Regions from separate parts of the Rhizobium sp. FG96 genome, predicted to be linked through region 2. Evidence: riboswitches for the same ligand, from Rfam matches in the RefSeq annotation. Region 2 holds a riboswitch; each other region holds the start of a gene.
The links. A riboswitch is a leader RNA that binds a small molecule or an ion and turns the genes downstream of it on or off. The one in region 2 is predicted to bind cobalamin.
Positions count from the first base shown of each region.

Region 1: it holds a riboswitch for cobalamin, as region 2 does, so the genes downstream of both, nrdH (glutaredoxin-like protein NrdH) here and nrdH (glutaredoxin-like protein NrdH) in region 2, are expected to answer to the same signal.
Region 3: it holds a riboswitch for cobalamin, as region 2 does, so the genes downstream of both, cobU (bifunctional adenosylcobinamide kinase/adenosylcobinamide-phosphate guanylyltransferase) here and nrdH (glutaredoxin-like protein NrdH) in region 2, are expected to answer to the same signal.

Region 1 covers NZ_JBMDIL010000002.1:573,805-584,653, forward strand. Annotated here, with positions in the region: gene ACODR6_RS05985 (sensor histidine kinase) at 1-1,429, shown strand, start outside; gene ACODR6_RS05990 (response regulator) at 1,584-2,252, shown strand; cobalamin riboswitch at 2,435-2,658, shown strand; gene nrdH (glutaredoxin-like protein NrdH) at 2,912-3,133, shown strand; gene nrdI (class Ib ribonucleoside-diphosphate reductase assembly flavoprotein NrdI) at 3,146-3,556, shown strand; gene nrdE (class 1b ribonucleoside-diphosphate reductase subunit alpha) at 3,526-5,685, shown strand; gene nrdF (class 1b ribonucleoside-diphosphate reductase subunit beta) at 5,891-6,865, shown strand; gene ACODR6_RS06015 (efflux RND transporter periplasmic adaptor subunit) at 6,872-7,759, opposite strand; gene ACODR6_RS06020 (DUF1656 domain-containing protein) at 7,756-7,965, opposite strand; gene ACODR6_RS06025 (FUSC family protein) at 7,972-9,984, opposite strand; gene ACODR6_RS06030 (MarR family winged helix-turn-helix transcriptional regulator) at 10,035-10,511, opposite strand; gene ACODR6_RS06035 (SDR family NAD(P)-dependent oxidoreductase) at 10,608-10,849, opposite strand, start outside.
Region 2 covers NZ_JBMDIL010000020.1:96-7,282, forward strand. Annotated here, with positions in the region: partial or broken gene nrdE (class 1b ribonucleoside-diphosphate reductase subunit alpha) at 1-1,706, opposite strand, end outside; gene nrdI (class Ib ribonucleoside-diphosphate reductase assembly flavoprotein NrdI) at 1,766-2,164, opposite strand; gene nrdH (glutaredoxin-like protein NrdH) at 2,176-2,397, opposite strand; cobalamin riboswitch at 2,644-2,858, opposite strand; gene ACODR6_RS29480 (GNAT family N-acetyltransferase) at 2,941-3,516, opposite strand; gene ACODR6_RS29485 (methionine synthase) at 3,669-4,697, opposite strand; gene ACODR6_RS29490 (DUF1852 domain-containing protein) at 4,725-5,774, opposite strand; gene ACODR6_RS29495 (LysR family transcriptional regulator) at 5,918-6,799, opposite strand; gene ACODR6_RS29500 (acyl-CoA thioesterase) at 6,792-7,187, opposite strand, start outside.
Region 3 covers NZ_JBMDIL010000011.1:194,680-205,528, forward strand. Annotated here, with positions in the region: gene ACODR6_RS21965 (hypothetical protein) at 1-179, opposite strand, end outside; gene ACODR6_RS21970 (hypothetical protein) at 243-464, opposite strand; gene ACODR6_RS21975 (LysR family transcriptional regulator) at 535-1,476, shown strand; gene ACODR6_RS21980 (entericidin domain-containing protein) at 1,574-1,729, shown strand; gene ACODR6_RS21985 (hypothetical protein) at 1,733-2,083, opposite strand; gene ACODR6_RS21990 (glycine betaine ABC transporter substrate-binding protein) at 2,182-3,180, opposite strand; gene ACODR6_RS21995 (cobyric acid synthase) at 3,631-5,085, shown strand; gene ACODR6_RS22000 (chloride channel protein) at 5,082-6,872, opposite strand; cobalamin riboswitch at 7,095-7,487, shown strand; gene cobU (bifunctional adenosylcobinamide kinase/adenosylcobinamide-phosphate guanylyltransferase) at 7,814-8,326, shown strand; gene cobW (cobalamin biosynthesis protein CobW) at 8,331-9,380, shown strand; gene cobN (cobaltochelatase subunit CobN) at 9,384-10,849, shown strand, end outside.

The DNA.
Region 1 (10,849 bases), on a different contig from region 2:
GAAGGAGCCAGCGCAGCAGCGCTCGCCGCTGTTCACGCATGTGATCGCCTGGGTGGCGCACCGGACGCTTTCGACGCAGTTTCTGATTGCGAGCGGCCTCGTCATTCTGATCGCCACGCTCTCGGCTGGCTATCTGACGACGCGGCTGGTGTCAGACAAGGCGCTGAACAGCAAGGCGGGGACGACAGCACTTCTGGTGCAGAGCCTGACGGAAGCTGAGGTCCAGGCGCTGGCGCTCTCCAAGGTTCTTCCGGCCGCCAGCATCGAGCTTCTGGATTCGCTGTTCGACGATCCGGATTTCAAGGTGCGGTTTCCGCATCTGGAAATCTGGGCGACCGATGGGACTGTCGCCTATTCGCGCGCAAAGCCAATGATCGGCCAGCGTTTCGAGTTTCCCGATGGGCTGCAGCGGGCGCTAAAAGGTGAGATCGTCGCCATCTACGCGGATCTCAAGGCCGCCGAACATACCTTCCGCAATATCAATACGGAATATCTGGAGATCTACAGCCCGCTCCACGACCAGGCTTCCGGGCGCATCATCGGCGTCGCCGAGATCCATGAGGAGCCGAATAGCTTCATGGGCGAGCTCGCCCGGCTGCGGATCGTCACCTGGGCGACCGTCGCGCTGTTTTCGTTCGTCGTCATGCTCGGCCTGTTCCTGATCGTCAGGCGCGGCAGCCGGACGATCGAGACCCAGCGCCATGCGCTGAGTCACCGTGCCGAGGAGGCGGAGCTGGCTTCCAAGGAGCTGATGGAGCTGCGCGATACGGCGCGGCGGGCCTCGATGGAGCTCGCCAACATGAACGAGACCTTCATCCGCCGCATCGGCGCCGATCTGCACGACGGCCCGGTGCAACTGATGACGCTCGCCATCCTGCAGCTCGACGAGCTGCGGGACCTGACCCGCAAGGACGAGCGCGACAGGGCTCTCGACGCAACGAACAAGGCGCTGGGCGAAGCGCTCATCGAAACGCGCACGGTGACGAAGTCGCTGCTCCTGCCGGAGATCCTGCATCTCTGGGCCAAGGACGTGGTGGCCGAAGCGATCAAGCAGCACGAGGCGCGCACGCGAACCAAGGTCGCCTTCACCTCAAGCGGCACGAATGCCGATCTGCCCCCGGCGCTGAAGACCTGCATCTACCGCTTCGTGCAGGAGGGGCTCAACAATGCCTACCGACATGCCGGCGCCAACGGTCAGCGTGTCCGATGTCGGATCGACATGCCGGTCGTCTCGATCTCGGTCGAGGATGACGGTCTGCCTCCCGGGACGCTGCCGCTTGCGGCGCGCGAAGGGGGAATGGGGCTTTACGGCCTTCGCCAGCGCATCGAAAGCTTCGGCGGGTCGCTGACCATCGGCAAGCGCCCGGATGGCGGCATGGTGCTGGCGATGACGCTGGAATTGCAGCAGGCGGATGCCGCCGCCCATTGAGCCGGAACTAGCCGAATTGATAGGTAGCTATAAGCATAGATGTGGAATAGACACAAATACGATGAAGTTAACCAAGCATTAAAATCCAGCTTTATGTTTTGCTCTGATTACATTAGATCTGTTGGATAGAAAGACGAGGGGGTTATTCGTCATCATGTCTATCTCGGTCGCGTTCGTAGATGATCATCCAATATTACTGGATGGACTGGTTAATCTTTACTCCGCTAAGGATGACCTCCGGGTCACGGCGCGCGGTGAGAATGCCATCGACGCCCTGAAGATCGTCGAGGAGCATCGTCCCGATGTCCTCGTCACCGATCTCAGCATGCCGGGCGACACGCTGGCGGCGCTTGAGCTGATCCAGAAGAACTACGAAAGCACCAAGGTCGTGGTCTTCACCGCGACTGCCAATATCGACACGGCGATCCAGGTTCTCAATCTCGGCGTCTGCGGCTATGTGCTCAAGGGCAGCACGGCACGCGATCTCTACGAGGCGATCAAGATCGTCCATGACGGCAGCACTTTCATCACGCCGGGCTTCGCCACCAAGGTCATCCTGTCGATGAAGACGGCGGAAATCCGCCGCAAGGCGCAGATGCAGAAGCGGCTCAGCGCCCGCGAGGAACAGATCGTCAACTATCTGCTGCAGGGCAAGACCAACCGCGAAATCGCCAGCATGCTCGACATCAGCGAGAAGACCGTCAAGCACTACATGACGCTGCTGATGCAGAAACTCGACGCCCGCAACCGCGTCGAAGTCGTGCTTGCGGCGCAGAAGCTGCAGGCGCCGGTTGAGGCCAGCGCTCCGCAGATGCTGTCCTAGGCTCATGGCCAAGGCGGCTCCTAAACTAGGGCAGGTTGGCCAATTTAGCAGAGTGTGAGAACGGATAAACGCGGCTGGCATTGGCCCCCGCGTTTACTCCCTATTCACCATGTTCACCAGATTTCCCCACCTTCCTCAGTGCTGTTGGCAAACAAATTATTGACGCTGATTTTGACTCGCGTACTATATCTAGTGTTCGAGGTTCTCACGATTCGTATGGGTCGTGGGCTAAGACGGGAATTCGGTGAGACCCGCTGCAAAGCGGGACAATGCCGGAGCTGCCCCCGCAACTGTGAGCGGCGAGCATCTGTCCCATTTCGGGTCACTGGGTCATGAAGACCTGGGAAGGCCGGGATGAATGTGATGATCCGCAAGCCAGGAGACCTGCCTTGAGCGAAAACGTCCACGGGCGGGGTGTCCGGCAGGCGAGCGATGAGGTGCGCGCATGATGCGGCTCTTCGCTTCCTCCGGTGTGTCCTGCATGAGCCACTTCGGGGTGAGGTCTAATGTCTTTGAGTTTCAGATCATACCGGCGCGAATGACGGGCTGCTGACGCCCGGCAATCGGCAACGGCTGCCTTCCATTTCGATCTTCCCAAGCGCGGACATCGGCGGATGTCCGAACGATATCCCATGCCTTCCAGTCACGAGGTTTTCCCAATGAGCATCACCGTCTACAGCAAGCCCGCCTGCGTCCAGTGCACCGCGACCACCCGCGCCCTCGACCGCCAGGGCATCGACTACACGATCATCGACGTTTCCACCGATAGCGCTGCCTACGAGCTGGTGCAGGGCCTCGGCTACCGCCAGGTTCCCGTCGTCATCGCCGGCGAGCAGCATTGGGCCGGCTTCCGCCCCGACATGATCAGCGCGCTCACCTGATCGGCTGCCGCGATGGGCGAGATCGTCTATTTTTCCAGCCGGTCGGAGAACACCCATCGTTTCGTCGAGAAGCTCGGCCTTCCCGCGCAGCGCATCCCCATCACCGGTGAGACCCTGCAGGCAGGGTCGCCCTACGTGCTTGTCGTCCCGACCTATAGCGGCGAGGGCGGCAAAGGGGCCGTGCCCAAACAGGTGATCCGTTTCCTCAATGATGCGGCAAACCGTTCGAACCTTCGCGGCGTGATCGCTGCGGGCAACAGCAACTTCGGCGAGACCTACGGGCTTGCCGGCGACATCATCTCGCGCAAATGCCAGGTGCCGTACCTCTACAGGTTCGAGCTTCTCGGCACGGCCGACGACGTCGCCAATGTCAAACACGGATTGGAACGATTTTGGACACGGCAGTTCTCGAGCGCCCCTTGAAGGCGCAGGCCGCTGATGCCGCGCTGGATTATCACGCGCTGAACGCGATGCTCAACCTTTATGACGGCGAGGGGAAGATCCAGCTGGACAAGGACCGGCAGGCGGCCAAGCAATATTTCCTGCAGCATGTCAACCAGAATACCGTCTTCTTCCATAACCTCCGGGAGAAGCTCGATTATCTGGTGACCGAGGGCTATTACGAGCAGGAGGTTCTGGACCAGTATTCGTTCAATTTCGTCCGCGATCTCTTCGACCACGCCTACGACAAGAAGTTCCGGTTTCCGACCTTCCTCGGCGCCTTCAAATATTACACCAGCTACACGCTGAAGACCTTCGACGGAAAGCGCTATCTGGAGCGCTACGAAGACCGTGTCTGCATGGTGGCGCTGGCGCTGGCGCGGGGCAGCGAGGCGCTCGCCCGCGACATGGTCGATGAGATCATTTCCGGCCGCTTCCAGCCGGCGACGCCGACCTTCCTCAATGCCGGCAAGAAGCAGCGCGGTGAGCTTGTCTCCTGCTTCCTGATGCGGGTCGAGGACAATATGGAATCGATCGGCCGCTCGATCAATTCGGCGCTGCAGCTTTCCAAGCGCGGCGGCGGCGTGGCGCTGTCGCTGACCAATATCCGCGAGGCCGGTGCGCCGATCAAGCATATCGAGAACCAGTCGTCGGGCATCATTCCGGTGATGAAACTGCTGGAAGATGCGTTTTCCTATGCGAACCAGCTCGGCGCGCGGCAGGGCGCGGGTGCGGTCTATCTGAATGCTCATCACCCCGACATCATGCGCTTCCTTGATACCAAGCGCGAAAATGCCGACGAGAAGATCCGTATCAAGACGCTGTCGCTCGGCGTCGTCATCCCCGACATCACCTTCGAGCTCGCCAAGAACAACGAGGATATGTACCTGTTCTCGCCCTATGACGTGGAACGCGTCTACGGCGTGCCCTTCACCGAGATCTCGGTCACCGAAAAGTATCGCGAGATGGTGGCCGACAGCCGCATCCGCAAGAAGAAGATCAAGGCGCGCGACTTCTTCCAGGTGATCGCCGAAATCCAGTTCGAGAGCGGCTATCCCTACATCATGTTCGAGGACACGGTGAACAAGGCGAACCCGATCGCCGGGCGCATCACCATGAGCAATCTCTGCTCGGAGATCCTGCAGGTCAGCGAGGCCAGCGAATATAACGACGACCTGTCCTACAAGCATATGGGCAAGGACATCTCCTGCAATCTCGGCTCGCTGAACATCGCGGCAGCAATGGATTCGGCCGATTTCGGCAAGACGATCGAGACCTCGATCCGGGCGCTGACGGCGGTTTCCGACATGAGCCATATCTCCTCGGTCCCGTCGATCGAGAAGGGCAATGACGAAAGCCACGCCATCGGTCTCGGACAGATGAACCTGCATGGCTATCTCGCCCGCGAACGCATCCATTACGGCTCCGAAGCAGGCGTCGATTTCACCAACATGTATTTCTATACAGTGACCTACCATGCCATCCGCGCGTCGAGCCGGCTGGCGGTCGAGCGTGGCCAGAGCTTCAAGGGTTTCGAGAATTCGAAATATGCGTCCGGCGAATATTTCGACAAATACACGGAGCAGGAATGGAAACCGGCTACACAGACGGTTGCCGATCTGTTCACAAATGCCGGTATCGAAATCCCCACGCAGCAAGACTGGCTGGCGCTGAAGGAAGCGGTGATGTCCGGTGGGCTCTATAACCAGAACCTGCAGGCCGTGCCGCCGACGGGGTCGATCTCTTACATCAACCACTCGACCTCCTCGATCCACCCGATCGTCTCGAAGATCGAGATCCGCAAGGAAGGCAAGATCGGCCGCGTCTATTACCCGGCCGCCTTCATGACCAACGACAATCTCGACTACTACCAGGATGCCTACGAGATCGGGCCGGAGAAGATCATCGACACCTATGCGGCGGCCACCCAGCACGTCGATCAGGGCCTGTCGCTGACGCTGTTCTTCCGGGATACCGCGACGACCCGCGACATCAACAAGGCGCAGATCTACGCCTGGAAGAAGGGCATCAAGACCATCTACTACATCCGTCTTCGCCAGATGGCGCTGGAGGGGACACAGGTGGAAGGGTGTGTTTCGTGCACGCTTTGATTTGAGGCCTTGCCGCTTTAGCAACGCTTGAGCCCGGAGCCCCTCATCCGCCTGCCGGCACCTTCTCCCCGCTGGGGAGAAGGGAAGGCGGCGCCGCATTCCGATCGTGGTTTGGTGTAGGGCACGTCCCCTCTCCCCCACAGGGAGAGGGTTAGGGTGAGGGGGCCGCGTCCTCCAACAGAACTGATTGAGGAAAGACACACCCATGAACATGCATGCCAAACCTGCATCCCGCATCCGCGCCATCAACTGGAACCGCATCGAGGACGACAAGGATCTCGAGGTCTGGAACCGCCTCACCGGCAACTTCTGGCTCCCTGAAAAGGTGCCGCTATCGAACGACATTCCCTCCTGGGCAACGCTGAAGCCCGAAGAGCAGCAGCTGACGATCCGCGTCTTCACCGGCCTGACGCTGCTCGACACCATCCAGAACGGCGTCGGTTCGGTGAAGTTGATGGCGGATGCCGCGACCCAGCATGAGGAGGCGGTGCTTTCCAACATCTCCTTCATGGAAGCGGTCCATGCGCGCTCCTATTCGTCGATCTTCTCGACGCTCTGCCTGACGCCGGATGTCGACGACGCCTATCGCTGGTCGGAGGAGAACGAGTTCCTGCAGCGGAAGTCGGCGCTGATCATGGAGCAATATGCCTCCGGCGATCCGTTGAAGAAGAAGGTCGCGAGCGTCTTCCTCGAAAGCTTCCTGTTCTATTCCGGCTTCTATCTGCCGATGTTCTGGTCGAGCCGCGCCAAACTGACGAACACCGCCGACATGATCCGCCTGATCATCCGCGACGAGGCTGTTCATGGCTATTATATCGGCTACAAGTTCCAGCGCGCCGTCGAGCGCCTGCCGGAGGCGAGCCGCCAGGAGATCAAGGACTTCGCCTTCGATCTGCTGCTGGAGCTCTACGACAACGAGGCAAAATATACCGAGGCGCTCTATGACGGCGTCGGGCTGACCGAAGACGTCAAGAAGTTCCTGCATTACAACGCCAACAAGGCGCTGATGAACCTCGGCTATGAAGCGCTGTTTCCGCCGGAGGCCTGCAAGGTCAATCCGGCGATCCTGTCGGCGCTCTCGCCGAATGCCGACGAGAACCACGACTTCTTCTCAGGTTCCGGTTCGTCCTACGTCATCGGTAAGGCGGTGGCTACCGAAGACGAAGACTGGGACTTCTGAGAAGCCTCAGTTCAGCGATGCGAGGTCGCCGCTATGGCCGCCGACCTCGACCGTTGCCGTCAGGCCGGCGATCAGCTTGATGTCATCGGGCACCTTGTCGAGATTGATGCGGACGGGAACGCGCTGCGCCAGGCGCACCCAGCTGAAGGTCGGGTTGATATTGGCGAGCAGACCGGTGCCTGACGTCCGCTCGCGATCCTCGATGCCGGTGGCGATGCTGTCGACATGGCCTTCCAGCGTCTGGCGATGGCCCATCAGATGGATGGTGACGCTGTCGCCGACATGGATGCGCGGCAGCTTGGTTTCCTCGAAATAGCCTTCGACGCGCAGCGAATCCGTATCGACGAGCGCGATCTTCGCCGTTCCCGCCGTGACGTAGTCGCCGGGACGCAGGCTGAGGTTGGAAACCGTGCCGTTGACGGTGGCCTTGACGGCCGAGCGGTCGAGATTGAGCTGGGCCAGGTCGCGGTTGGCGACGGCCTGGAGGTAAGTGGCTTCGGCCTGGTCAGCGGCGGTGCGCGCCTGTTCCTTCTGTTGCATGGAGGCAGCGTCGCCGAGCCGCTCCTGGCGTTCGGTCTCGCGGCGGGCCTGTTCGAGGGCCGCCTTGGCGCCTTCGAGGGCCGCTTCGGTCTGAGCGAGCGCAATCTTGAAGCGTTCGCCATCGACGCGGAAGAGGACGTCGCCCTTCTTGACCGACTGGTTGTCCTTGACCGCGACGTCGCTGACGAGGCCGGAGACATCGGGCGCGATGCCGACGACATCGGCGCGCAGGCGCGCGTCGCGCGTCCAGGGTTCATCCATGTAATGCACCCAGAGGCCATGGCCGGCATAGGCGGCAGCGGCAACGAAGGCGAGGGTGACGATCAGGCGGGAGATTGATTTCAGCGTGTTCATGCGAAGTACCAGCGTGTCAGAGAGGAGACCGCTCCAAGGAGCAGCACATAGAGGGAGAGATCGAAGAGGCCGCGGTGCCAGACGAGCGAATAGGCGCCGAGCCAGCTCAGTCCGCGGCGGACGATCATCACGAGAAGAAGAGAGAGCACCATGAGAACGAGAAGGCGCGGCACATAGACGCCATAAAGATCGAATTCGGCAGGCATGACGGTTTACTCGGCTGCAATCTGAAGAGGGGCGGGGATGGCTTCGGGGGCCGGCCAATGTTCCGGCGGCGGCGCCTCGGGGAAGAGTGCGCGGCGGAGGCCGACCAGCGCATCGATATTGTCGTGGGTCTCGGTCTGCTCATGGGCGATCGTTCCCAGGCTGTCGTCAATTGCCGCCCGTAGCGTATCGGGAGGATCGATCGCCTGGCCGGCATGGAGCCTCGAGCGGTAGAAATCGGAAACGCCTGTCAGCACGCGGCCGATGGAGACGGCGCTCGCGCCGCTCAGTTCCTTCCGCTTCGTCTGCAGCATCAAGACGTTGAAGCCGAGACGGACATCGGCAAAGCCGTCGACCTTCTTGAGTTCCCGGTCTTCGACTGCGGCCAGGCGTGGAACGAGCTGGCCGAGGCGGTCGAGAATACGTCCGGAAAGCCGCTCGTGATCGGTGCGGCGCTCGCCGGCTGCCGTTTCCGCCAGGTCCTTCCATCCAGCACGCACCAGCCGCCAGGCGGCAAGTTCGGCGCCGAAGGGCCTTGCGATCAGCGTCCAGACGAGGGCAAAGCCGATGCCGGCAAGGGCTGCGATCGCCTCGTTGGTGAAGGTCGTGAAGTCGGACGTATAGCGGTCCTGCAGGGCAATGAAGGAGGCGCTGTTCACCGAGAGCAGCATCGCCAGCATGTTAAACTGCGGGCGGGTGATCAGAAGGCCGAGCAGCAGGAATGGCGGGGCGAAGGCCACCACCAGGAGCTCATAGGAATTGACCGCTGGCAGGATGGCAAAGATGTAGGTGAAGGAGATGACAAGGCTCACCGCCGACCAGATGAACATCGAGCGGATGAAGGGTGCTGGGCGATCCATCGCCGCAAAGAACGAGCAGGCGACGGCCGCCATGGTCACGAAGCCCGCGCCGTTCTGCCAGCCGGTGAAGATCCAGAAGAAGCAGGCAACCGCAATGCCCGCCACGACCGAACCGGCGGCAAACGCAATCAGCGCGAAATCATAGTGCCGGACGCGACCAACCACCTGGCGATGGCGGAAAACGGGATGCCAGGGGCCTGCATGACGGCCGCTGGCGATCTCGTCGCGCAGCGTCAGGCAATCGTGCCAGAGATCAACGATCTCGCCGAGGCGGGCGAGGGCGCTGCGATAGAGGAGCGCATTCCAGCCGGTCTCGCTGCTTTCGGATGTCTGCACGTCATCGATGCGGCGGCGCAGCTTGGCGCCAGTTCCGTCGGGCTTTCCGGCGCCGCCCTGCTGCAGCCAAGATGCGGCGTCGTTGAGCAGAACGGAAAGTGCCGGCGGCAGCTCCTGTCCTGATGATTTCAGGGCGTGGAGGCGGTCGGCGAGGGAGGAAAACAGCGGTAGCAACATCAGCAATCTGCCGCGCAGTTCGCGCGAATGGCGCACGATATCGCGGCCGTTGGCATCATGGCCGAGCTGGCTGATGACCAGATCGAGGCCGGTGACGTCGGAGGCGAGCTTCTGCCGCTTCAGCGGCGTCGCGGGCGAGGCGCCTTCGCCGCGCAGGATCTCGTCGGCCCAGCTTCCGGCATCGTCGAGCCAGGTGGTGATGCGCTGTCCGAGCAGCGAGCTGACGCTGGCCGGAAAGACGACGGCACTGACGAGGCTGGCGCAGACGATCCCGATGATGATCTCTTCCGAACGGGCAAGCGCCGTGTCGAAGACCGTTTCCGGCGAGCCGACGGAGGGCAGGGCGATCATCGGCAGCGAATAGCCGGCCAGCATGAAGACATAGCTTCTGGCGCTGCGATCAAGCATCGAGATGAAAAGCAGCGTGCCCGTCCAGAGTGCGACGACGATCGACAGGAGTTCGGGGGCGTTGACGAAGAGGGGAACGAAGAACACGGCCGCCGATGCGCCGAGCAGCGTGCCGAGCGCGCGATAGAGCCCCTTGGAGCTCGTGGCGCCCGCCAGTGGATTTGCCACGACATAGACGGCCGCCATCGCCCAATAGGGTCGCGGCAGATCGAGCGAAAGCGCCACGAAAAGCGCCAGCATCGACGCAAGGAACGCCTTGCCCGAAAACAACCAGTCACGCCATCCAGGTGTCACGACGCTGCCTCGATTTCCTTTTCGATGGCGCCTGTCTGCGTCACGTCGATATTGTCGAAGGCCTGAAGCACACGCACGGCGGCTTCGAGGTCAGCCTTGCTGACGTCCTGCATGATGCGTCCGCGCAGCTCGTCGAGCACGGCTTCCATGCGCGCCGCAAGCGCGCTGCCTTCTTCGGTTAAGTAGAGACCCTTGGCCCGGCGGTCGGCCGGGTCGTCCTTGCGCACGACAAGACCGAGCGTCTCGAGCTGGTCGAGAAGGCGCACCAGCGAGGGGCCCTCGATGCCGACATGGCTTGCGAGCACCACTTGCCGGACACCGCCGCCGAGGCGGCCGATCCAGAGCAGGGGGGCAGCACAGGCCTCGGAAATTCCGTGGCTGCTGAGAGCGAGGTCGACCGCACGGCGCCACTGGCGGCCGGTCGAAAGCAGGTTGGCGGTAAAGACGCGCTGAAGGCTGTTGTAGGAGGTCATGTGGCGTATATAGCATCAAAATCGATAGGATTCAAATTATTCGCTATCTATTTTATCCGATGCGGCAATTTGGCCAGTCGTGGTTACCAGAACCTTTCAGATCGCCGTGAAGCCGTTGTCGACGAAGAGGTGTACACCGTTGACGAAATTCGAGTCGTCGCTGGCGAGGTAGAGCGCGGCACGTGCTACATCCTCGGGCTCGCCAATCCGGCCCTGCTGGGCGGCGATCGCCGCATCGGAGACATCGACGCCGAGCTTCTGCAGTTCGGCGACCTCGCGCAGGCCATGCGGCGTGCGGATGAAGCCGGGGCAGACGGCATTGCAGCGGATGTTGCGGT
Region 2 (7,187 bases):
CCCGTCGGCGGCACGGCCTGAAGGTTCTGATTGTAGAGCCCACCGGCCATGACGGCGGCCTTCAGCGCGCTCCAGTCTTCCTGCGTCGGAATGTGAATTCCAGCCTTCTCAAATAGCTCTGCAACTTTTTCCGTCACAGGGTTCCACGCGCGGTCAGTGTATTTGTCGAAATACTCACCCGAGGCATATGTCGAGTTTTGGAAGCCCTTAAAGCTTCGACCCTTCTCGACGGCAAGGCGGTTGGACGCCTTCAGCGCATGATAGGTCACCGTGTAAAAGTAGATGTTGGTAAAATCGATCCCTTCTTCAGAGCCATAGAAGATGCGCTCGCGTGCGAGATAGCCATGCAGGTTCATCTGACCGAGCCCGATGGCGTGGCTGTCGTCATTACCCTTGGCGACGGATGGCACCGACATGATGTTGCTCATTTCGGAGACAGCCGTCAGCGCCCTGATCGACGTTTCGATCGTCTTGCCGAAATCGGCACTATCCATCGCGGCGGCAATGTTCAGGGAGCCAAGATTGCAGGAAATGTCCTTGCCCATCTGAGCGTAGGACAGATCATCGTTGAACTTGCTCGGCTCACTCACCTGCAGGATTTCGGAGCAGAGATTGCTCATCGAGATACGGCCGGCAATAGGATTGGCGCGGTTCACCGTGTCCTCAAACATGATGTAGGGATAGCCGCTCTCGAACTGGATTTCGGCAATCACCTGGAAGAAGTCGCGCGCCTTGATCTTCTTCTTGGCGATACGGGCATCCTCGACCATCTCGCGATATTTCTCCGTCACGGAGATCTCGGTAAAGGCCACGCCATAGACGCGCTCCACGTCATGGGGCGAGAAGAGGTACATATCCTCGTTGTTTTTCGCGAGTTCGAAGGTAATGTCGGGGATGACGACACCCAGCGACAGCGTCTTGATGCGGATCTTCTCGTCGGCATTCTCGCGCTTGGTGTCGAGGAAGCGCATGATGTCGGGGTGATGGGCGTTCAGATAGACGGCACCCGCACCCTGGCGCGCTCCGAGCTGGTTGGCATAGGAGAAGGCGTCTTCCAGAAGCTTCATCACCGGAATGACGCCGGAGGACTGGTTCTCGATCTGCTTGATCGGTGCGCCCATCTCACGCAGATTGGTGAGCGAAAGCGCAACACCGCCGCCGCGCTTGGAGAGCTGAAGCGCCGAATTGATCGAGCGGCCGATGCTTTCCATATTGTCTTCGACACGCAGCAGGAAGCAGGAGACGAGTTCGCCTCGCTGTTGCTTGCCGGCATTCAGGAAGGTCGGCGTTGCCGGCTGGAAGCGGCCGGAAATGATCTCGTCCATGAGATCACGGGCAAGCTGCTCGTTGCCGCGGGCAAGCGTCAGCGCCACCATGCAGACGCGGTCCTCATAGCGCTCCAGGTAGCGCTTTCCGTCGAACGTCTTCAGCGTATAGGACGTGTAATATTTGAACGCACCGAGGAACGTCGGGAAGCGGAACTTCCGTGAATAGGCTTCATCGAACAAATCGCGCACGAAGTTGAACGAATACTGGTCCAGAACCTCGCGCTCGTAATAGCCCTCGGTCACAAGGTAATCTAGCTTTTCCCGCAGGTTATGGAAAAAGACCGTGTTCTGGTTGACGTGCTGCAGAAAATACTGCTTGGCCGCCTGCCGGTCCTTGTCGAGCTGGATACGGCCGTCCTCGTCATAGAGGTTCAACATGGCGTTGAGGGCGTGGTAATCCAGCGCAGGTGCAGTGGCCTTGGCTGGCCGCTCGAGTTCTAGTGTTTCCAAAATCGTTCCAGTCCCTGTCTAACGGCGGTCACGTCTTCTTGCGTTCCGAGAAGCTCGAACCGGTAGAGAAGCGGCACGCCACATTTGTCGGCGATGATCTTGCCGGCGCGCCCATAGGCCGCGCCGAAATTGGTATTGCCAGCGGCAATCACGCCGCGGATCAGGCTTCGATTGTCCGGATTGTTGAGAAAGCGGATGACCGGTTTTGGCACCGCGCCCTTGTCCCCGCCGCCGCCATAGGTGGGCGTCACCAGCACGAACGGGGCCTCAACCACGGGCGGCTCCTCGGCTACATCGATCGGAAGGCGCAGTGCATCGCAGCCGAGCTTTTCGACGAAGCGGCGAGTATTCTCCGAGGTGCTGGAGAAATAGACGAGACCGCCCACGGGTCCTGAACTCAGGCGAGCGCGCTGATCATATCGGGACGGAAACCCGCCCAATGCTGCTCACCGGCGATGACAACGGGCACCTGCCGATATCCGAGTTCTGACACCAGTGCGAAAGCCTGCGCGTCTTCGGAAACGTCGACGACGGTGTAATCAATCCCCTGCCGGTCAAGGGCGCGGGTGGTGGCGGTGCATTGAACGCAGGCTGGCTTGGAATAGACAGTGATCGACATGGCTTCCTCGTGATGCTGGACGCAGAAAGATATGTCCGGCCTGGCATCAGACCGGAGCGAAACAGGGCTTTGATCGACATGGACGTCGAAAATGGACGCAGCCGAAACGACTACGGATCAGCGATGATCTGGAATTGTGAACTCATGGCCTTCACCCCGAAGCAGACAGATAGCGGGGCAACAAGGACGGCAAGCGACCGGCTTTATCCGGACGCAACATACCGCACCCTGCCGGACACCCCGCCGGCGGACGTATCGATCAAGGCAGGTCTCCTGGCTCACGGGTCACCGCACCTTTTCCGCCTTCCCGGGAATTCCCAGTGGCATGATGAAAAAGGCACTCGCCGTTCACAGTTGCGGGGGCAGCCTCGGCTTCACGGACATCATGTCCACTACCGAATTCCCGTCTTAGCCCCTGATCCGGTTTCGAATCAAAGGGAACCTCGAACACTACATATGGTAGACGAGGTTAAATCTGCGTCAACGGATATGATGCGCCTGTGCCAAATTCACGGGGGATAACTGGCTCCCGACCGCAGATCGTCAGTCCTTCCTGGTCAGAAGCGACTTGTCAAAGTCCACGCTGGTATCCGTCCCCTTTGCCGAAGGGTACGAGAACCGGCCGAACTCGATGTAACCTTGACTTCGCCAGAAGCTGAGGGTGTCAGGTGTTTGCGCATCGGCATGCAGATAGGATGTGACATACCCAAGATCGCGCGCCTTCTCTTCCAGGGCAGAAGCGATCGCACGGCCCAGGCCTTTCCGCCGCAAGTCGGGTTCAAGATAGACCCGGACGATCTGGCACACGCTGGCGGCGTCCCGATATCGATCTTGCAGCCGGATCGCCAGGGCAGGCTTGTTTTGAAGACCGTAGAGGCCTCCGGCGGCGACAATGCGCTGTTCTTCGTCGCGCACGACCAGGAAGGCGCCGCGTTTTCCTTTCGAGAACCAGCTCTCCGGGGATGTGTCCGAGAGCGAATCCAGATCCGTGTGCCATGCCGGCGTATAGTCGATCTTGTAAAAATCCTTGATGATCCGCAGGCAGAACGCGCGGGCCTCAGTCCGCGTAGCCAATGGAGCGTCATCACTGAGCCAGAGCAGCGAAGTGTATGTCATCATAGAGGCCGCTCCGATGGCAGGGCTGTCGGTTTGGAGGAAGCCTCCTCATGCTAATGAAGACGCTGGCGCCAGGCTAGTGGAGCTTTGCCGCCTTCTGTGAGGAAGAGGCGAAGATGTCCAGGCGCGCGCGGGAGAGCATTTCACTCCCCGCATCAGGCAGACAATTCCCTGCGGACGATATCCGCGCCTGCGCTCAGGGCCTTCAGCTTGCCTTTCGCCACACGGCGGGACAGCGGGGCCATGCCGCAGTTCGTGCAAGGGCAAAGATTTTCGGCATCGACGAACCGGAGAGCCTTTCGCAAGGTTGCAGCAACCTCCTGCGGCGTCTCGATTGTATTGCTCGCCACGTCGATCGCACCGACCATTACTTTCTTGCCGCGGACAAGCTCGATCAGATCCATCGGAACATGGGAGTTGTGGCATTCCAGCGAGATCATGCCGATGCTGGATTTCTGCAGGGTCGGGAAGGTTCGCTCATACTGCCGCCACTCAGAACCGAGCGTTTTTTTCCAGTCGGTATTGGCCTTGATCCCATAGCCATAGCAGATATGCACCGCCGTTTCGCATTTGAGCCCTTCGATCGCCCTTTCCAGGGTGGGAACACCCCAGTCGTTCACCTCATCGAAGAAGACGTTGAATGCCGGCTCATCGAACTGAATGATATCGACACCGGCAGCCTCGAGTTCCTTCGCTTCTTCATTGAGGATCTTGGCGAACTCCCATGCCAGCTTTTCCCGGCTCTTGTAGTGGTTATCGAAAAGTGTATCGATCATGGTCATCGGGCCGGGAAGCGCCCATTTGATCGGCCGCTTGGTCTGCTTGCGCAGGAACTTGGCATCTTCAACGAATACAGATTTCTGCCGAGACACAGCGCCGACGACCGTCGGGACGCTCGCGTCATAGCGATCCCGAATTCTGACCGTCTCACGCTTTTCAAAATCAACGCCGTCAAGGTGCTCGATAAACGTCGTGACGAAGTGCTGACGCGTCTGCTCGCCATCGCTGACGATATCAATGCCCGCTTGGCTCTGGTCATCGAGAGCAAGGCGAAGGGCATCTTGCTTGCCTTCGGTTAATTCCTCACCTTCCAGTTTCCACGGCGACCAGAGCTTCTCAGGCTCTGCAAGCCATGAAGGCTTCGGCAGGCTTCCGGCAGTGGATGTGGGCAAAAGTGTTTTCATGGCATTCGACCTTGTGATTTTGGTTCGTCAATGGGCGTGTCTGGCGGACCACTGTTCAAGAATGTGCCCGTAGGGCTTGATCAGATGGTCCTCGGCGAACTTGCCCTGCTCCACGGCAAGCCGGCTCCGCTCTTCCCGATCGTAGATTATGCGGGTCAGGGAGTAGTCCTGATGTTTCAGGCTCGGCTGATAGACGCTGCCGGACGGTGAATTGGCATTGTAGATTTCGGGGCGATAGATCTTTTGGAACGTCTCCATCGTGCTGATCGTGCCGATCAGTTCAATATTGGTGTAGTCACTCAGCAAATCGCCTGAAAAATAGAAGGCAAGAGGCGCAACGCTGTTCGGCGGCATGAAGAAGCGAACCTGTAGCCCCATCTTCCCGAAATATTCGTCGGTCAAAGAAAACTCATTTTGCTGGTATTCGATACCGAGTATCGGATGCCGATTTTCAGTCCGACGATACATCCTGCTGCTTGATGCGCTGAGGCAGATGACCGGGGATTTAAGAAAATGATCCCTGTAGGCCTTTGAATTCACGAACGATTTGAACAGGTTTCCGTGCAGATCGCCAAAATTGTCTGGCGCGCCGAATGTGGGCCGATCCTTATTGTGGTTTGGCAGCACGACGCTGAAATCATAGTCACGGATGTAGGAGGACAGGTTATTTCCAACAATGCCGTCGATGCGCGCATTCGTGGCGCGATCGATGATTGTCGTTTTCAGGATCTCGATGACGGGGAAGGCGTCAGATTGGCCTCGAACATTGGTCGCAAGCTCCACAGAGACTATGTCGAGGGCGACGGAATAGCGGTCACCCGTAGGATTGTCCCAAGGGGCCAAAGCGTTGAAGCGGTTGTCGATCATCTTCAATGTGTTGCGAAGATTTTCCTGACGGCCCGCTCCCCTGGCGAGGTTGGCGAAGTTTGTCGTGATGCGCGTGTTCACTGCCGGAACGTAGTTCTCATCGAAGGGAATACTCTTGAGAGCGAAATGAAAGCCCGTGTCCTGCACCTCATCTTTCTGTACATCCGAATTGAAAGCGGGGTCGCTTCGTTTCTCCTTTATCGCTCTCATCGCTTTTCTCGCCCTCTACTCATAAGTGCTGCAGAAATCTACTGCTGATTTGTGCCTCCTTATGTCTGAGCTTTTGAGAGAGAAAAATTGATTTGATTTCACACAATCATGAGCGGCTCTCATGCTTTGGAATGCAGGCTTTCTCACGAACGGCGCGACGTCGTGAGAAAGCCTGCGATGAAATCGATGGCCTCGTCCCCACATCTCAGTCCGAGATGAATGCTCTTGTGGATCCCGGCCTGTCCGATCCGCACTGGACGGACTCCAAGCGTTGCTGCCTCCTGACGCACCAGCCAGTCTGGAATAGCGCTGACGCCGCGGCCGGCCGCCACGAGCTGAAGCATCATTTCCGTGGTCTCGACATTGCGATGGTGGCGCGGGCTGCAATTGGCCGGCACCAGAAACTGCGTGAATACATCCAGCCGCTGCGGTGGCACCGGGTAGGTCAGGAGCGTTTCATGGGTGAGATCCGTCGGATCGGCACAGTCCCTGTTCGCAAGCGGGTGGGAGCTTGGAACTGCGAGCACGAGCTCATAATCAAACACCGGCACATAAAGAATGCCCGGCGCCTCGATTGGATCTGGAGTGATCAGGATGTCGATCTCATGGCCCGTCAGCGCCGACATACCGCCAGATGCGAATGAAGTCGTCAGCTCGAGGTCCACCTGCGGCCAGTCCATAAGGTAGGGTTTTGTCACACTCATGAGCCATTGATGGCAGGGATGACATTCCATGCCGATTTTCAAAGAGCCCCGCTGCCCCTGACGATAGTCCATCAGCACATTTTCAGCTCTCTCGATCTGGGGCAGGACACGCTGCGCCACCGAAACAACGTAGCGCCCAGCCTGTGTGAGACGCAGATTGCGGCCGTCCTTCTCCCACATCGCCACGCCATAGCGGTCTTCCAGCTTTCGGATCATATGGCTGAGCGCGGACTGGGTCACGTTGAGCCGTTCCGCGGCTGCGGTCAGACTTCCCAGGCGATCCACTTCGCGCAGGATCGATAAATGCTGACGGTCAAGCATGAGCGTGTCCGTTCTCGCTGCTGGAAGCTGCTGTAGCGAGGGCTCTCTCGGCAATGGAAATTGGCCGGCTGTCTTCGCCGACCGCCACCATGTTGAAGCATCCAGTGGCGGTAATGGATCTTTCGCCCGTCAGCAGATTTTCCGACCACAGCTTTGTCTCAACCCGCATCGAGCTGTGACCAACACGTTCGATACGAGCCTCCGCCTCGACGATCTCCCCGATCTCAATGGGTCTCGCAAAGTCGACACGCTCGGATGACGCCAGGACCACCAGCTTGCCGGAGTAGCGCGACGCTTCCACGAAGGCGGCTTTTGTCATGAAGGAGATGGCCTCGCCACCGAACATCCGCCCGACACTGTTTGCCTGATCCGGGAATACGATATCCAC
Region 3 (10,849 bases), on a different contig from region 2:
TCGTCCGCGGCTTCTGCCGACGGGTAACCCACGTCCTTGCGGATGTCGAACGGCATGGATTCGATTTCACGCGCTGCCTGCCACTGCTGCCAGGAGTGCGAAACCTTCTGAAGAAGGCTGCCTACGTCGAAATGCAGGCCGGATGAGCTCTTGCTCTCGCGATAGGTGATGGTGGTCATTGTCCTCGTCCTTTGTTCGTCAGGCATGTTGCGCCTGTTCCACATATTAGATCTTGCTATCCATCAATCAAACGAATTGATTTTATGGATACCATCATTTTTGTTGAAGCTCTTCGTCATCAGGTCACGCTCGGCTGCGGCGGCTGCGTAAGGATCGACATCGGCGATCAGGTGATGGGGCAGGGCCGTCATCTGGCGCATCGTGTTGTTCCAGGCGGTGCGCTGGATCTGCCGTGAGCGGAGCGCGAAGAAGGCGTCAATTGCGGTCTGTACAGTGTCAGTCATCATGGCCTCCTGTGTTCGTGTTTCAGCCATGAGTAAAATATAAGGTTCGATTGACTTTCAAACAAACGAAATGATATGGTGTTTAAATTCAGAAAAATTGAAAGATGCGCCGATGACGATGCCCTTTCGCAGGCCTATCCCGCTTCTCGATAACGACGTTCTGCGCACCTTCGTGGCAATCGCGGAAACCGGCAATTTTTCGACTGCGGCCGAAGCGGTGTTCAGGACGCCGTCGGCCGTCTCCATGCAGATCAAGAAGCTCGAGGAACAGCTCGGCGCGACACTGTTCATGCGCGACGCGCGCTCGGTGACGCTGACGCAGCATGGCGAGCTGCTCTTGACCTATGCGCGCAATATCCTGGCGCTCTCCAACGAGGCCGTCTCGCGCTTCATCATGCCCGAACTTAGCGGCGTCGTCCGTCTCGGCGCGCCTGAAGATATCGGCGAGCGGCTGCTGCCGAGCATTCTGAAGAGTTTTGCCGAGAGCTACCCCGGCATCATGGTCGATGTGACGATCGACATGAGCATCGGCTTGAAGAAGCGGATGGAAGAGCAGCGCCTCGATCTGGCGCTCGTCAATTTCGCGACCAGGCCTTTCCCGACCGGCGGTGAGATCGTCTATCGCGAAAAGCTCGTCTGGGCCGGCGCCAAGTGCGGCACGGCGCATCGCAAGGAGCCGCTGCCGATCTCGATATGGGAAGAGGGCTGCATCTGGCGCCAGGAAGCGTTGGCGCAGCTCGAGCGCAACAAGCGGCCCTATCGTGTCGCCTATCTCAGCGGTCACACGATGGCGCAGCGCGCTGCCGTGGTGTCCGATCTGGCGATCGCGCCGCTGCCGCGCTCCTATGTCAGCGAAGACATGGTGATCCTCGGCGCTCAGGAAGGCCTGCCGGAACTCGGCTCCTTCGAAATCCGGCTGCTGACGGCATCGCAGCTTTCCGGGCCGATGCAGGCGGTGGCCGACAGCATTCGCCATGCCTTTGCCGAAAAAGCCAAGGCCGTCGCCGCCTAAGCCATTATTGGCGTGAACCTTTTTGGCCTTGGCGCGTTAATCGCCCGGAGCGGCGCCCGCCGCTTCGGAGAGGTCATATTTGCAAAGGATTTCCAAAATGACGACGACAGCCAAAATCGGTGCTGCCTTCCTGCTTCTGCTCGCCCTGTCTTCCTGCGGCAACACGATCCGCGGCATGGGCCGCGATACGGCCAATGCCGTCAACGCCACGCAGGATGCCGGCCGCTCGGTTGACCGCGCGGCGCGCCATTAACGATCAGATCTTGGCTGCCGGATAAGCCTTCTCGAGGCCGCCGGAGCGGGAGAGACCATTGCGGAAGGCCTGATAGGCCGGATGCTGGCTCGACTTGGCGGCCTCCATCAGCCGGATCTGAAGACGGGCAGGTGCAGCCGTACCAATCCATGTGCCCGTCGTCTCAAGCTTCAGCGAATTCAGGAAGCGGCTCTCTGCGGAGAGATCGAGATAGCGGTGCAGGCCGTCGACCAGATTGTCGTCCTGCGCGACGTTTTCCATCAGCAGTTCGATATAGGACTTGTCGGCGTCACTGGCGCCGGCGAACTTCTGGGCAACGGTTTCGCGATCGGGGAAGGAAGCGGCTGTGGTCATCGGGTACCTCAAGAAAATCGTTTTGGCGCGCAACAGAGGCGCGGTCGTTATCGGTTCTTCCTTTTGCCCGCTCTGGCCTTCGCGAAGCTTGCAGCGATTTAGAGCGCCCGCTTGACCCGTGCCGCGATCTCTTCGGGAACCCAGGTGGTCCAGAGTTCCGGATAGTTCTCCAGGAAATAGACGGCGGCGTTCCGGCTGCTTTCGCTGTTCTCGTCCTGCCAGGCGAGGACGTCGTTGATCGTGCCGTTATCCCAGCTGCGCTTGCGCAGGTAGTCCATTGCCGGGCCGGCGCGATCGGCAAAGGCCTTCGTGGTGACGGTGACGCCCTGCGAGGTCGGGTATGCATTGCGCCGGGGGCGGGCGCAGCCGGAGACTGCCGTGCAGGTGTTCCACTCCATCTCGCTATAGGGGACGCCCATGCCGAGGCGGATCATGTCGTATTTTCCGATGAGGGCGGTTGGTGCCCAGTAGTAGCCGAGCCAACCGCGCTTGCGCTCGAAGGCATCGGCGATCGAGGCGTCCAGGTCTTTCGGCGTATCGGCGCTGATCAGGTTGAAGCCCTTGGCTTCGGCATAGTAGGCCTTGAACAGGTTCTGCGTGGTGATCTTGCAGCTCCAACCCGTCGGGCAATTGAAGACCGCGCCTTTTGCGGGGTCGTTCTCATCGGGGAACAGATCGGGCCTTGCCAGCGCATCCTCGATCGTCCTGATCGAGGGATTGGCATCGGCAACGAATTTCGGGATCCACCAGCCCTCGACAGCGCCATCGGCGAGGATATCGGCGCCCTCGACCAGCCGCCCGGCGGCAATCGCCTTGGAGAGTTCGATCTCGACGCCCTTGACCCAAAGCTCGGGCGCGATATCGGGCGTGCCCTTGCCATCCATGGATGCGAAAGTCGGCATGGTATCGCCGGGGACGATCTCGACGCTGCAGCCGTAGCCGGCCTCCAGGATGATCTTGTCGAAATTGGCAGCGATCGCAGCCGACCCCCACTTCATCTCGGCGATCGTCACCGCGCCGCAACCTGCCGCTACGGCAGCTGAAGCGCAGGCCCAGGCCATGGCTGACAGGAACAGCATTCTCAATGCGGCCTTCATCTGCGCTTCCTTTGTTCCACTTGTGATTTTTTATTTTGCCGATGGTAATGCCGAAAAGGTTGAGATCAACTTTCTCAGGTTGAATTTTTCTGGGCTAAATCTTTGATTTGTATCGGCTAATATTACGGGTTCACGCAGCTTTCCGTTAGGTGAGTGCAGGAGTGCGTTTCGCGTCGCGGTCAATAAAAGTTCAAAAAAGGTCGAAATTCATCTTTGCTTAAGAGCTCAATAACTCTCCGGTAAGAATGTCGCGCTATCAGTGTAACCACGGCGGGGGACAAACCGCCGGTTCTCCGGATCAGGTTCTGCGTCCCGGAGAGCACGAGTTTCGCCGTGTATGGGCGATACGCCAGAGTTTTACGGCAAACCGCGCGGCTCCCGGCTGGCGCGGTTTTCGCGTTTTGGGACCTGCCGTTGACCGCGCGCGGCAACGCGTTGTAGGCGTCATCCATGACCAGAGCCATCATGCTTCAGGGAACAGGATCGGATGTCGGCAAGACGGTGCTCGTCGCCGGGCTCTGCCGGCTGGCGGCCAATCGCGGTCTGACCGTTCGCCCCTTCAAGCCGCAGAACATGTCGAACAATGCTGCCGTCGCCGATGACGGCGGCGAGATCGGCCGGGCGCAGTGGCTGCAGTCGCTTGCCGCGCGCACGCCGTCCTCCGTTCACATGAACCCGATCCTGCTGAAGCCGCAATCGGAGAATGGCAGCCAGATCGTCGTGCAGGGCAAGGTCTGGGGGCAGGCGAAAGGGCGCGACTACCAGCGCCTGAAACCGCAGCTGCTCGAGTATGTTCTCTCCAGCTTCGCGATGGTTTCTGAAGGCGCCGACCTTGTGATCGTCGAGGGCGCGGGATCTCCGGCGGAGATCAATCTGCGGCCGGGCGATATTGCCAATATGGGCTTTGCCACGCGGGCGGGCGTGCCGGTCGTGCTGGTCGGCGATATCGACCGCGGCGGCGTCATCGCCTCGTTGGTCGGAACGCATGCGATCCTCGATGTGCGGGATCGCGGCATGATCTCCGGCTATATCATCAACAAGTTCCGCGGCGACGTCTCGCTCTTCGATGACGGCATTGCTGCGATAGGGCGCTATACGGGCTGGCCGTGCTTCGGCGTGGTACCTTGGCTGAAGGCGGCTGGTGGCCTTCCGGCCGAAGATTCCGTCGTTCTCGAAAAGCTGGCGCGCGGGAAGCCGGCGGCGCTGAAAGTCGCCGTACCCGTGCTGCCGCGGATTGCCAATTTCGATGATCTCGATCCGCTCCGCGCGGAAGAGGATGTCGAGCTTGTCTTCGTCAAGGCCGGCGACCGTCTTCCTGATGATGCCGCTCTCGTCGTTCTGCCGGGCTCGAAGTCGACGATCAGCGATCTCGCGGATTTCCGCGCAGCCGGCTGGGACCGCGATCTTGCGGCCCATATGCGGCGTGGCGGGCGGGTGATCGGCATTTGCGGCGGCTACCAGATGCTCGGGCGCAAGGTTCATGATCCGCTCGGCATCGAAGGCAGTGCAGCCGAAACGGAAGGCCTTGGCCTTCTGGACGTCGAGACGGTAATGGCGCCTGAGAAGGTCGTGCGCAACAGCCGTGCTGTCTCCGCCGAATATGGCACGCCGCTTTCCGGCTATCAGATCCATCTGGGCGTGACGGAAGGCGCGGATTGCGACCACCCGTCCGCCCAAATCGACGGCTTGCCTGACGGTGCGATCTCCACCGATGGCCGGGTGATGGGCACCTATCTGCACGGGCTGTTTTCGAGCGACGCCTACCGCGCGCGACTGCTCGAAAGTTTTGGTCTCGCAGGCGAACGGAAGAGCTATGCCGAAAGCGTCGACAGGGCGCTGGATGACGTGGCGGCCGAGCTGGAGCGCCATCTCGATCGCGACTGGCTGCAGCGGCTGCTGGGCTAGATTTCGCCAGAGACCTCGCGGCGGCGGCGGTCCAGTTCTTCCGTATAACGGCGCAGCGTATGGCTTTCGCTGAGCTGGCCGACGACCTTTCGCTCGATCAGATTGTTGAGCACGGCGAGCGCTTCGCTCTCGGTCTTGTCGAAGATCGCGGCGGCCTGCTTGGCGTTCATCTGCGGCTGCAGGAAGTCGTTCTTGTAGCGGATGAAGCTCTCCAGGCCCTTGCCCTCGTCATCCGTATCGATCGGATTGGAATGGATTTCGGGAACAAGGACGAGGCCGGCATATTTCCCGGTGTCATCGACGAGGATGACGCGCTGCGTCGAACCGGCCGGGAAGGTCTTCTTGAACTCCTCGACGGAGGTCGCGACATTGGCGGTCTTCACGTCGGCGCGCATCAGCTTGCCGACCGTCAGGTTGCGGATCCAGCCGACATCATGGGCGCTGCGAATGCTTTCGCCGCGCAGATGGAAGCGCCATGTGGCGAAGGAGTAGCCGAAGGTGGTGCGCACGACGAGCGAGGATGTGATGACAGCGGCGAGCACCAGCGCGGTGATCGGGAAGTCGCCGGTGATCTCGAGCGCCAGGAAGGTCATCGTCAACGGTCCGCCGATGATGGCGACGGCGAGCGAACTCATGCCGACGACGGCATAGACCTCCGGTGTCAGTGACGCATGCGCGAAGAACGGCGCCGAATAGGCGAAGAGCTTGCCGAGCAGGGCGCCCATGAACAGCGAGGCAAAGAACAGGCCGCCTCTGAAGCCGGAGCCGATCGATACGGCGGAGGCGAAGGATTTCAACAGCAGAATGCCGATCAGCGCCGGGATCGCCACCTGATGCGACAGGTTGAGATGCAGGGCGCCATGGCCTGCCGAGAGCACTTGCGGCGAAATCATCGCCAGCAGGCCGACGACGATGCCGCCGAGCGCCGGGCGGGCATAGGTCGGCACCGAGCTCTTGCGCGCCAGTTCCTCGATGAAGGAGACGCCCTGCATGATCAGAATGCCGGCCCCGGCGCAGCAGCCGCCGAGCAGGATCGCCGGAACGTAGTCGGCCGGAACGACGCTGCCGAATTGGCCGACATCGATGGTAAAGTCGCTGCCGGCAAGCAGGCGGGCGATTAGCGTCGAGAGCAGGGCGGAAACGACGACGGGGGTCAGCGAGACGATCGTGTAGGTGCCGATGATCAGCTCGAAAGCGTAGAAGGCGCCCGTCAGCGGCGCGTTGAAGGCGGCGGCGATGGCGCCGGCCGCGCCGCAGCCGACGAGGACGCGCAGATCGGCGCGCCGCAGTTGCAGCTTCAGGCCGAGCTTGGAGGCCAGACCGGCCGCAAGCTGCGTATAGCCGGCCTCAAGGCCGACCGAGGCGCCGAAGCCGTTGGAGATCAGGTTCTGGATCGCGACGATCACGCTATCGGTCAGCGACAGGCGGCCGCCATGCAGCGCATTCGCCTCGATCGGGTCGACCATCGGCTTCTTGCGCGTTCTGCTAAGGATGAACAGCAGCAGGCCGAGAAGCAGGCCGCCGCAGATCGGCGCCAAGAGCAGGAGCAGCTTGTTGTCGATTTCGGACGAGCTCAGGCGATCGACATCGCTGATGCCGAAAATCAGGCTGTGCATTTCGCGCGAGATCAGGCTCATGCCGGTCACCGCGCAACCGGCGATGATGCCGACAGCGCCGCCCGCGAAAACCATGCCCATTTCATTCTGGCGCGCCAGGGCGCGCAGCCGCGCCATATCGAATTTGAGATGGCGCCGCGCCAGGCGGCCGATGTCGGTTTTCGTGAGCATGATGAGAGAACTAGGCGATGGAATGCAGGATCAAGGAAGCGCGCTTTTTGCGCCGCATGATTTCGCGAGCAATTGCAGCAAAAGAGAGGCGGCCGCAAGCGAAATGTCGCCTTAAGTCAATGAATTTAATAGGCTATCTGTTTGGTAGACTCAGTAGGGTTAAGGGCGGGCTGTTTGGATTGCCCTGGCATCGATTGACTTCGCATCGCGGCACGCCTAACGATGCGTTCAATTACGGATGGTTCCGGGGCGGCGGTTGCTGCCCGGGATGAAAAGGGAATGTGACGGGGCGGACCCAAACCGGGCGCCTTCATCACAGCCGACCCCGCGACTGTAGAGCGGTCAGGGTCTTCCATCCGGTGCACCGGCACCACTGCCTGATCGCTGCATTCCGCAGCAGGGCAATGACTGACGGACACCGGAAAAGCCACTGGAAATGCATCGTGATCAGCCGGGGCAGGACGCCTCTTATTCTACGAATCGTCCGCCTTTTCACGAGAATGCAGCCGGGAAGGCGAGGAAGATCCGCTGGCACGATCAGGGATGGCCTTTTGGCCGTCCCTGTCGGGGCCGACAACCGCGAGCCAGGAGACCTGCCATCTGTGCCGGGCGAAGAGCCCTTGGGCATTCCCGCCCGCTGCCAGCACGGAGGTTGTCATGGCTGAAACAGAGTTTTGTGTGCCGTCTTTGGCGGTGCGATGGAAGGGGGAGGCGCCCGGGTCTTTGGGTGTTGCTAGCTCTACCCCCATTCCTGTGGCCTTAGGGCTGCGCCCACGGGATGTCACAGGAATCCAGCGTGCCCAAGTCCTTGGGCACGAGAGACTCATTTCCTTGTTGCTGCGATTCATTCACGGCGCAGACGCGCCGTGGCTGGATTCCTGTGACAAGCACAGGAATGAGGGAAGACCGAGAGATATGTGCCCCAGGACGGCGGCCTTCGCATGAGCAGTGCGACTTTCATCCTCGGCGGCGCCCGGTCCGGCAAATCCCGCTTCGCCGAAAATCTCATCACCGCTACCGGTCTCGAACGTCACTACCTGGCGACGGGGCGAGCATGGGATGACGAGATGCGGGCGCGGATCGAGCAGCATCGGGCCGATCGCGGGCCGTCGTGGCAGACGCATGAGGAGCCGCTGCAGCTTGCCGAACGGCTTGCGGCGATCGATAGCGAGGGCCGGGCGATCCTTGTCGATTGCCTGACGCTCTGGGTCACCAATCTGATGATGGACGAGCGCGATGTGGCGGCGGAAAGTGCCGCGCTCGCGGCCTGGCTGCCGAAGGCGAAGGCGCGGCTCGTTCTCGTTTCCAATGAAGTCGGCCTCGGGATCGTTCCCGAAAACCGGATGGCGCGGGATTTTCGCGACCATGCCGGGCGGCTGCACCAGATGATCGCAGCCTCAGCCGCGGACGTGTATTTTATCGCGGCAGGTCTGCCGCTGAAGATGAAGGGTTGAACGAATGAACCAGCAGAAAATCCCCGCAACCGTGATCACCGGCTTCCTCGGGGCCGGCAAGACGACGATGATCCGCAACCTGCTTTCCAATACCGGCGGCAAGAAGATCGCGCTGATCATCAACGAATTCGGCGATCTCGGCGTCGACGGCGATGTGCTGAAGGGCTGCGGTGCTGAAAATTGCACCGAGGACGATATCATCGAGCTCACCAATGGCTGCATCTGCTGCACCGTCGCCGACGATTTCATTCCGACGATGACCAAGCTCCTGGAGCGCGACCAGCGCCCCGACCATATCGTCATCGAGACCTCGGGTCTGGCGCTGCCGCAGCCGCTGGTCGCCGCGTTCAACTGGCCGGATATCCGCAGCGAAGTCACTGTCGACGGCGTCATCACCGTCGTCGATAGCGCCGCAGTCGCGGCCGGCCGCTTTGCCGATGACCACGATGCCGTCGAGGCACGCCGCGTCGAGGACGAATCCCTCGATCACGAAAGCCCGATCGAGGAACTGTTCGAGGATCAGCTGACCTGCGCCGACCTGATCGTGCTCAACAAGACCGATCTGCTCGATGCGGCCGGCATTATCCGTGTCCGCGACGAGGTTGCGTCGCGTATTTCACGCAAACCTGCGCTGATCGAAGCGAAGAACGGCGATGTCCCGGCAAGCGTTCTGCTCGGCCTTGGCATCGGCACGGAAGAAGACATCGCCAACCGCAAGTCCCATCACGAGCTGGAGCACCAAGACGGCACGCCGCATGACCACGACGAGTTCGACAGCTTCGTCGTCGAGCTCGGCACGCTTGCCGATCCCGCCGGTTTCATTGAGAAGCTGAAGGGCGTGATCGCACAGCATGACGTGCTGCGCCTGAAGGGCTTTGCCGATGTCTCCGGCAAGCCGATGCGCCTGCAGATCCAGGCTGTCGGCAGCCGCATCGACCAGTATTTCGACCGTGCCTGGGCACCGGGCGAAACCCGCGGCACGCGCCTCGTCGTCATCGGCTTGCACGATATGGACGAAGCTGCCGTGCGCAAGGCGATCGAGGCGCTGGTCTGATCCATGCATCTACTCCTCGCCCAGAAAGGAACGATCAGCGACGGTGACGAGGCGATCGATCTCGGCCAGTCACCCGGCGACATCCTGTTCCTTTCTGCGGCGGATACGGAGCTTTCGGCAATCGCCGCCGCCTACGGTCAGAGCGGCGGTTCACCGCTGACGCTGCGCGTCGCCAGCCTGATGAGCCTGAAACACCCGATGTCTGTCGATGCCTATGTCGAGCGGACGGCGCGGCACGCGAAGCTGATCGTCGTCCGGGCGCTCGGGGGGGCGAGTTACTTTCACTATGCTCTCGAGGCACTGCATGCCTGCGCGGCCCGCAGTGGCGCGCGGATTGCGGTGCTGCCCGGAGATTCCAAGCCGGATGCCGGGCTGACGCCATTTTCCAATGTCGATCTCGATGATCTCAATGCGCTCTGGTCCTATCTGATCGAGGGCGGCGACGAGAACTCGCGACGGTTTCTGGATTATGCGGTGGCAATGGTTGCCGGCGGCGAGAAGCCGGGTGCGGCTGCTCCGTTGATGAAGGCGGGGATCTGGTGGCCGGGGCGAGGTGTTGTCGGGGTTGAGGAGTGGCGGGCGCTTTCGGATCGGCTGCGGTCCGCGATACCCCCCTCGACATCCGCCGAAGCCCCCATCGCCGCAATCAGCTTCTACCGCGCCCTCGTCCAGAGCGGCGAAACCAAGCCGATCGAAGCGATGATCGAGGCACTGGCGGCGGAAGGCCTGCGGCCGCTGCCGGTCTTTGCCTATAGCCTCAAGGATCTGGTCTCCACCGGCATCCTCGAAAGCGTCTTCGCCGCCGCCGCACCCGATATCGTCGTCAACACGACAGGATTTGCGGTCTCCGCGCCGGGCGCGGACCGCCAACCCACCATCCTCGAGGCCAGCGGCGCCGTCGTGCTGCAGGCGATCTTCTCGGCCTCTTCGAAGGAGGCATGGAGCGGTTCATCGCAAGGTCTCTCGGCCCGCGATCTCGGCATGAACGTTGCGCTTCCCGAAGTCGATGGCCGGGTGCTGTCGCGTGCCGTCTCGTTCAAGGCGGCGGCGCGCTACGATGCCAATGTCGAAGCCAATATCGTCGGCAGCGAGCCGGATGCCGGGCGGATGCGGTATACGGCGAGACTTGCCGCCCATTGGGCGAGGCTGCGGCGCAAGACCATGGCGGAGCGCCGGGTGGCGCTTGTGATGGCCAACTACCCGAACCGCGACGGGCGGCTCGGGAACGGGGTCGGGCTCGATACGCCAGCGGGGACCGTCGAGGTGCTGAAGGCGTTGCGCGAGGCGGGTTACGGCGTCGATGCGTACCCGGCTGATGGCGATGCGCTGATGCGGCATCTGATGGACGGGCCTACCAATTCCGGGCGCGATGGGCGCGCGATCCGTGAGTGGCTTTCATCGAGTCGATACAAGGCTTTCTTCGAGAGTCTTCCGAGAAAGATTCAAGATGAGGTGACGGCGCGATGGGG